DNA from 2 places in the Pseudomonas sp. GW821-FHT04D07 genome. Region 2 is predicted to be linked to the other one. Evidence: predicted binding sites of a transcription regulator. Region 2 holds the regulator's gene; the other holds the start of a gene.
What was found. The regulator sigma-54, encoded in region 2, starts transcription at its own class of promoters, with help from an activator protein. The targets are predictions, from matches to a motif close to ANTGGCATNNANNTTGCTNT.

Region 1 (4,420 bases), on a different contig from region 2:
GTTGCCTGGAAGCCGGCGGCGACGATTTTCTCGCGAAACCCTACAACCAGGTCATTCTCGGCGCCAAGATCAAGGCCATGGACCGCCTCAGGCGCCTGCAGGACACCGTCCTGCAACAGCGCGACCTGATTGCCCGGCACCATGACTACCTGCTCAACGAGCAGCGGGTGGCCAAGGCTGTGTTCGACAAGGTGGCCCACGCCGGCTGCCTTAGCTCGCCGAATATCCGCTACCTGCAATCACCCTATGCGCTATTCAACGGCGACCTGTTGCTGGCGGCCTATACGCCGGCCGGCGACATGCATGTGCTGCTCGGTGACTTCACCGGCCATGGCCTGCCGGCGGCGGTCGGGGCGATGCCGCTGGCGGAAGTGTTCTACGGCATGACCGCCAAGGGTTATGGCCTGCCGGAAACCCTGCGGGAGATGAATGCCAAGCTCAAGCGCATCCTGCCGGTGGACATGTTCTGTTGCGCCACCTTTGTCTGCCTGAGTCCGCAGCGCCAAGTGGTGGAAGTGTGGAATGGCGGCATGCCGGACGGCTACCTGCACCGGCTCGCCACGGGGGAGCGCCAGCCGCTGGTGGCCCAGCACCTGCCGCTGGGGGTGCTGGGAGCCGAGTTGTTCGACCACCGCACCGATGTCTACCCCATGGCCCACGGTGACCGGGTGTTCCTGCTCTCCGACGGGGTGATCGATACCTGTAACAGCGACGAGCAGTTATTTGGCGTGGAGCGTCTGCACGAGGTCTTCGCGGCCAATCGGCAGCCGGATCGCCTGTTCGAGGATATCCAGGAGGCCTTGCACCGCTTTCGCGGCGAGGCTCGCGACGATGTCAGCATGGTCCAGGTCAGCCTGCCGGCACCGACGCGGCAGTTGCCGAACGCCATGGTCTACTCCGACAGCGGTGAGTCCTGCCCGCTGGACTGGTCGGTGAGCTTCGAGTTCCGCGCGGCCAGCCTCAAGCGCTTCAATCCATTACCCTACATGCTGCAACTGCTGATGGAAGTGCATGGCTTGCGTACGCAGAGCGGCGCGCTCTACAGCGTGCTCGCCGAGCTCTACTCCAACGCCCTGGAACATGGTGTGCTCGGCCTGGATTCGAGCCTCAAGCGCGATGTGAAAGGATTTGCGCAATACTATGAACAGCGCAATCGGCGTCTGCTCGAACTGGAGGAAGGCTTTGTGCGGGTGCGCCTGCAAGTGATCCCCCTGGGGGCGGGCGGGCGGTTGAGCGTACAGGTCGATGACAGTGGCAATGGTTTTGACGTGGCGAAGGTGATGGAGCGTCCCGTGGCGGTCGACCGGCTGTCCGGGCGTGGTGTCGGGCTGGTGCGCCAGCTCGGTCGCAATGCCTGCTGGTCGGACAATGGGCGCAGTGCCCACGTGGAGTTTTCGTGGGAGGCTCAGGCATAATTCGCAGGTCAGGAGCAGGGAGCGATCAAGTGGACAACGATATGGAGCATCTGGACCGTGATGCACTCAGTGCATTGCAGGACATCATGGAGGATGAGTATCCGCTGTTGCTGGATACCTTTCTCGACGATTCGAGAAAACGTCTGGGGCAGTTGCACCAGGCGAGCAATGCCGTGGACCTCGGAGCGGCGGCCCACAGTTTCAAGGGCAGCAGCAGCAACATGGGCGCGCTGCGCCTGGCCGAGCTTTGTCGTCAACTGGAACAGCTTGCCGGGCAATTGCCGCTGGTGGGTGTCGAAGAACTGATCCACCAGATCGACCATGAATATGAGTTGGTGCGCCGTTATTACGAAACCGAGCGCGAGCGCTTTCCGGTCCGGCCTTAGCCGCATGGGCCCGGTGCCTGGATGGGTTGCATCTGACCCGTCCGGGCAATGTGGCCCGAACCTTGCTATTGCTCCTTGCACTGTACTTACGACCCCTGTGCAGCGGAGACCGTATAATGTCACTCGTCCCTAATTCGCTCCTCCAGGCCAATGCTGCCGTCAAGCCGCAGGCAGACCCTGTCATGCCTGCGCCGACCGCTTTCGCGCCGCCCAAGGACAATGCTTTCAGCTTTGCGCAGGTCTACCAGAGCACCCAGAGCAATCCGGTCAAGGTCGCCTTCAATCCGCTCAAGTCGACGGCGGACAAGGCCCCTGTGCAGCCGTCGAAGCCGGACGCGCCGGCCAGTAACGCCAACAACCAGGATGCCGCCGCGCAGTCGCCGGTTGCCGGTAGCGGCAAATCCTTGCCTGCCGACAAATCCACCAAGGTAGATGGCAAGACGGCGTCCGCCGATGACAAGGGCGCTTCTGACAAGACCGCGACCGCGACCGACGGCACGACGGCCTCGACCGATACCTCGAAGTCCGACGACAAGACCGCTTCCAGCGCTGACGCCAGCACCACGACCGATACTCCGGTCGCCGTGGCGACGCCGGACCCGAGCCTGGACCCGGCGCTGCTCCAGGCTGCCGCGACCCCGCCGACTCCGGCTCCCGCCGCGGCGGCAGCGGTCGATCCGGCAGTGGTCCAGGCGCCGTTGGCGGCAGCGGTCAGCGCCGCGACCGCACCGGCTAACGCGAAGGCCTCGACCGCGGGCGATGATTTCGATCCGGCCGCGGACCCGCTGGACAATCTGCCAGCGGTACGCCTGGCCATGGAGCAGGGCGGTCACGTCTCGAGCGGCAGCCAGACCGCGGCGAAGTCCAGCGACAACAGCAACAGCAACAGCAACACCAACGCCACTGATTCGACACTGGCGCAGAACCAGGCCAATAACGTCGTGACGATGCTGGATCAGAAGAGCGATCCCGGCAGCAGCGACCAGGGGGGCGACAAATCCTTCAAGACCCTGATCGATGACGGTCTCAAGGATATCAAGAGCGCTTCCAGCGATACCCGGGTCGATGACTTCGCCAATCGTCTGGCGGCCCTGACCCAGGCGCCCACGCCCAAGAGCGCGAATGCGCTGCCGGTCAACCAGCCGTTGGCGATGCACCAGAGCGGCTGGAGCGAGGAAGTGGTCAATCGGGTCATGTACCTTTCCAGCGCCAACCTCAAGTCGGCGGAAATCCAGTTGCAACCCGCCGAGCTCGGGCGCCTGGATATCAAGGTGAACATGTCGGCCGACCAGCCGACGCAGATCAGTTTCATCAGCGCCCACGCCGGGGTACGCGATGCACTCGAAGGCAACATGCCGCGTCTGCGCGACATGTTGCAGCAGCAAGGCCTGGGGCAGGCCGATGTCAGCGTTTCCGACCAGGCTCGTGGTTGGGCCGGCCAGGGCCAGGGTGCGCAGCAGCAACAGCAGCAGGCGCACAAAGGTAGCGGCAGTGGCGGTAGCCTCGGTGGCGACAGCCAGGATGACCTGTCGATTGCCGCGGCCAGCGAGGCGGCGGCGGTCAGTTCCAGCGTGGTGGTGGGCTCCAGCGCGGTCGACTACTACGCCTGATCCCAGACGCACTGTAGAACGGTCTTGGCCCTTGACGCGCCATTGCGTTCAGCGTGGTCACTGTGGGAGCCGGCTTGCCGGCGATGAGGCCCTTGAGCCTTGCGGCGTTCATCCTGGCGCCATCGCCGGCAAGCCGGCTCCCACAGGTTCCCTGGTATTTCAAAGACTGTATTTCCCTTATGTCCAATCTGGCATAACACTTGCTCCAGCCTTGCCGTGCGACTATGAAAAATCGAATAGTGACGGATTATTGGCATGGCGAAGAGCGAAGCAGCGGTAAAAGAACCCGGCAGTAAAAGCAAACTCAAGCTGATCATCGTCATTGTGCTGGGCGTGCTGCTGGCCATCGGCTTGTCGGTGGGCGCGACCTGGTACTTCATGCACAGTGCCCAGAGCAAACCGGCTCCGGCACCGGTCGAAGCCGCCACCAGCGGCAAGCAGCCGGCGATCTTCGAGCCCATGGCCCCGGCCTTTGTCACCAACTTCAAGGACGCCAGCGGCCGCCAGCGCTATATGCAGGTGAGCATCACCTTGCTGGCGCGTAACCAGGCCGACCTGGAGGCCCTCAAGGTACACATGCCGGTGATTCGCAATAACCTGGTGATGCTGTTCTCCGGACAGACCTACGAAACTCTCGCGACCCCGGTCGGCCAGGAACTGCTGCGCCAGAAAGCCACTGCCAGCGTGCAGGAAGTGGCACAGAAGGAAGTCGGCAAAGTGGTGGTCGAACAGCTGCTCTTCACTAACTACGTATTGCAGTAGGATCACGACATGGCCGTGCAGGATCTGCTGTCCCAGGATGAGATCGACGCCCTCTTGCATGGCGTCGATGACGGTCTGGTGCAGACCGAAACCGCTGCCGAGCCTGGCAGTGTCAAAAGCTACGACCTGACCAGCCAGGATCGCATCGTCCGCGGACGCATGCCGACCCTGGAGATGATCAACGAACGTTTCGCCCGCTACACCCGTATCAGCATGTTCAACATGCTGCGCCGTTCCGCCGATGTGG
Region 2 (4,420 bases):
CCGACATGCACATCTACCGTGGCACGGTCTATCCCTGGCACGTCCAGAGCGAGCACGCCGAGGTCAACCCGGACGGCACCGAGATCGAACTGATCGACTCGGTACGGGTGGCGCGCACTGACGAACTACAGCGGGAAGTGATCATTACCAGCAGTCGAATGACAGTATTCCCACAGAAGCAATATGCGCAGACCGAGCAAGCCGTTAGAATCGACGGTGCCGACGGCGTGACCACTGGCAAGGGAATGAAAGCGTATTTGAACGACAGCCGGATACACCTGCTGTCCAATGTAAGAGGACAGTATGAGTCTCGTTAAAACCCTCCCTATTTTGCTTGGCCTGGGTGCGGCACTGGGAAGCGTGAGCGCCTGGGCACTGCCGACCGACAGCCAGCAGCCCATCCGCATCCAAGCCGACGACGCTCAACTGGACGACAAGCAAGGCATCGCCACCTACAAGGGCGATGTGGTCATTACCCAAGGCTCGATGATCGTCAAGGGCAACACCGTGACGCTGACCCGGACCAAGGACGGCGCCATCGACGTGGTGACCTCCGTGGGCAACCTGGCCTACTTCGAGCAACTGCAGAAAGTCGGCGATCCGAAGCCGGTGCAGGGCTATGGCGTGACCATCCAGTACCACGCTCAGCAGAACCGCATCATCCTGATCGACAAGGCCAAGGTGATCAACGACGGCAACACCACCGAAGGCGAGAAAATCGTCTACGACACGGTGAAGCAGATTGCCCAGGCCGGTCGCGCCAACGGTAGCGCGATCACCGCGCCGCGCCCACGCATCGACATGGTCATCCAGCCGAAGCAGAAAACCGAACAGCAGAAGGCGCAGTAATGGCAACCCTGAAAGCCCAGCATCTGGCCAAGGCCTACAAAAGTCGCCAGGTGGTGCGTGATGTCAGCCTGTCGATCGACAGCGGGCAGATCGTCGGCTTGCTCGGCCCCAACGGTGCCGGCAAGACCACCTGCTTCTACATGATCGTCGGTCTGGTCCAGGCCGACCAGGGTCGCGTGCTGATCGACGACCAGGACGTCAGCCACCAGCCCATGCACGGCCGCGCGCGCGCCGGGATCGGCTACCTGCCCCAGGAAGCGTCGATTTTCCGCAAGCTGTCGGTGGCGGACAACATCATGGCAATCCTCGAGACCCGCAAGGACATCGACAAGAACGCTCGCCGCAAGGAGCTGGAAAGCCTGCTGCAGGAATTCCACATCAGCCACATCCGCGATAACCTCGGTATGAGCCTGTCTGGTGGCGAACGGCGTCGCGTGGAAATTGCCCGCGCCCTGGCCACCGCGCCGAAATTCATCCTGCTCGACGAACCCTTCGCCGGGGTTGACCCGATTTCCGTAGGCGATATCAAACAGATCATCTATCACCTCAAGGCCAAGGGCATCGGTGTATTGATCACCGACCACAACGTCCGCGAGACCTTGGACATCTGCGAAACCGCCTATATCGTCAATGATGGACAGCTGATTGCCGAAGGCGATTCGGCCACCATCCTGGCCAACGAACTGGTCAAGGAAGTCTACCTGGGCCACGAATTCCGCCTGTAAACATCGAGGCAAAGGATCAAGCGCCAGAGCGCGCCCCGTTCAATAAAAACCACACAATTTTTATTGTTACAACGCTCTAGGCAAAGGCTCGGGTTTCAGGCATATAATTTGCTTATGTTTGGCGCCCCGGCGCCCTGTAGAGTGGATGGCGCATGCGCGCCGGCGAATAAGGTGTTAAGCCCCTGCCATGAAACCATCGCTAGTCCTGAGAATGGGCCAGCAGCTGACGATGACACCGCAGCTGCAACAGGCCATCCGCCTGCTCCAATTGTCGACCCTGGACCTTCAGCAGGAAATCCAGGAGGCCCTGGAGTCCAATCCGATGCTCGAACGCCAGGAAGAAGGCGACGACTTCGACAATACCGACCCGCTGGCCGACAACGCCGAGCACAAACCCAACACCGAGGTCGAAGAACCGTCCTACCAGCAGGAAACCGCGCCGACGGTGGACAATCTCGAGGAAGGCGACTGGAACGAGCGCATTCCCAACGAGCTGCCCGTCGACACCGCCTGGGAAGATGTCTACCAGACCAGCGCCAGCAGCCTGCCAAGCAACGATGACGACGAGTGGGACTTCACCACCCGCACCTCGGTCGGCGAGAGCCTGCAGAGCCACCTGCTCTGGCAACTGAACCTGGCACCGATGTCCGACACCGACCGGCTGATCGCCGTAACCCTGATCGACTGCATCAACAATCAGGGCTACCTGGACGAGACCCTCGAGGAAATCCTCGACGCCTTCGACCCGGAGCTGGATATCGAGCTGGACGAGATCGAAGCGGTGCTGCATCGCATCCAGCAATTCGAACCGGCCGGCATCGGCGCGCGCAACCTCGGTGAATGCCTGTTGCTGCAACTGCGCCAGCTGTCGGCCCGCACGCCTTGGCTGGCCGAAGCCCAGCGCCTGGTCAGCGACTACATCGATCTGCTCGGCAGCCGCGACTACAGCCAGTTGATGCGGCGCATGAAGCTCAAGGAAGACGAACTGCGCCAGGTCATCGAACTGGTCCAGGGCCTCAACCCGCGCCCGGGCTCGCAAATCGAGTCCAGCGAAGCCGAATACGTGGTGCCGGACGTGATCGTGCGCAAGGACAACGAGCGCTGGCTGGTGGAACTGAACCAGGAATCGGTACCCCGCCTGCGGGTCAACCCGCAGTACGCCGGTTTTGTCCGGCGTGCCGACACCAGCGCCGACAACACCTTCATGCGCAACCAGTTGCAGGAAGCTCGCTGGTTCATCAAGAGCCTGCAGAGCCGCAACGAAACCCTGATGAAGGTCGCCACCCAGATCGTCGAGCACCAGCGCGGCTTCCTGGAGTACGGTGACGAGGCGATGAAACCGTTGGTCCTGCATGACATCGCCGAAGCGGTGGGCATGCACGAATCGACGATTTCCCGGGTGACCACGCAAAAATTCATGCATACCCCCCGCGGTATCTATGAACTGAAATACTTTTTCTCCAGCCACGTCAGCACCTCCGAAGGCGGCGAATGCTCGTCCACGGCGATCCGCGCGATCATCAAGAAACTGGTTGCAGCGGAAAATCAGAAAAAGCCGTTGAGTGACAGCAAGATCGCTGGTTTACTGGAGGCACAAGGCATTCAGGTGGCCCGTCGTACCGTCGCCAAATACCGTGAGTCCCTGGGGATCGCCCCCTCCAGCGAGCGGAAGCGACTGATGTAGTGGACGGGGCCGCGTTACAGCGTCTGGGCTGCTTTCTGAAAGTCGCCGATCGGTGACTTTCAGGGCGTAGCACTGTGGCAGGCAATCGCCTGCCGCGTTATGCACTGGCAACGAAGGAGAAGCTGTATGCAAGTCAATATCAGTGGACACCAACTGGAAGTGACCGAACCCCTGCGTGCTTACATCGGCGAGAAACTCGACCGACTGGAGCGTCATTTCGACAAGATCACCAACGTACAGGTGACCATGGCCGTCGAAAAACTGAAGCAGAAAATCGAAGCCACCTTGCATATCCACGGCGGTGAAGTGGTCGCCAACGCCGAGCATGACGACATGTATGCGGCGATCGACCTGCTTACCGACAAGTTGGACCGACAACTGAAAAAGCATAAGGAAAAGAACCTGCACCTGCTCCAAGGTACAGGTCGCTGATACCCATCCATGATCCGACTTGAAAGCATCCTGACCCCCGGCCGTTCCTTGGTGAACGTGCCGGGCGGCAGTAAAAAGAAAGCCCTCGAGCAAATTGCCAACCTGATCAGCCAGGAAGTTCCTTATCTGGCGATGCAGGATGTCTTCGACAGCCTGATCGCGCGGGAAAAACTCGGCTCGACCGGTTTCGGCAATGGCATTGCCATCCCGCACTGCCGCCTGAAGGGTTGCGTGGCACCCATCAGCGCCCTGATGCATCTGGACGCCCCCATCGATTTCGATGCCATCGACGGCGCGCCGGTTGACCTGCTGTTCGTCCTGCTGGTCCCGGAAGCCGCCACCGATGCCCACCTGGAGCTGCTACGGCAGATTGCCAGCATGCTCGACCGCAAGGACGTGCGTGACAAGCTGCGCGGTGCAACCTCCAACCAGGCCCTGTATCAGGTGGTCCTGGACGAGCAGAGTGGTCACTGACCATGCGCTTGATCATCGTCAGTGGTCGTTCCGGCTCGGGTAAAAGTACCGCCCTCGATGTCCTCGAGGACAGCGGCTACTACTGCATTGACAACCTACCGGCCGGCCTGCTGCCGGAACTGGCCGAGCGCGCGCTGATCCATACCGAGCTGGCGCAACCGCTGGTGGCCGTTTCCATCGACGCGCGCAACCTGCCCAGCCACCTGTCGCGCTTCCCGGAACTGCTCGATGAAGTGCGCAGCCGGCACATCCAGTG

Region 1: AC07T0_RS03005 (flagellar hook-length control protein FliK) is a predicted target of sigma-54. The motif match lies at 1,851-1,870, and genes of this name have one in related genera.

The regions. Positions count from the first base shown of each region.
Region 1 covers NZ_JBWKTH010000001.1:635,134-639,553, forward strand. Annotated here, with positions in the region: gene AC07T0_RS02995 (ATP-binding SpoIIE family protein phosphatase) at 1-1,415, shown strand, start outside; gene AC07T0_RS03000 (Hpt domain-containing protein) at 1,457-1,801, shown strand; gene AC07T0_RS03005 (flagellar hook-length control protein FliK) at 1,918-3,411, shown strand; gene fliL (flagellar basal body-associated protein FliL) at 3,667-4,173, shown strand; gene fliM (flagellar motor switch protein FliM) at 4,183-4,420, shown strand, end outside.
Region 2 covers NZ_JBWKTH010000006.1:137,497-141,916, forward strand. Annotated here, with positions in the region: gene lptC (LPS export ABC transporter periplasmic protein LptC) at 1-317, shown strand, start outside; gene lptA (lipopolysaccharide transport periplasmic protein LptA) at 304-849, shown strand; gene lptB (LPS export ABC transporter ATP-binding protein) at 849-1,574, shown strand; gene AC07T0_RS10590 (RNA polymerase factor sigma-54) at 1,762-3,258, shown strand; gene hpf (ribosome hibernation-promoting factor, HPF/YfiA family) at 3,385-3,690, shown strand; gene ptsN (PTS IIA-like nitrogen regulatory protein PtsN) at 3,700-4,164, shown strand; gene rapZ (RNase adapter RapZ) at 4,167-4,420, shown strand, end outside.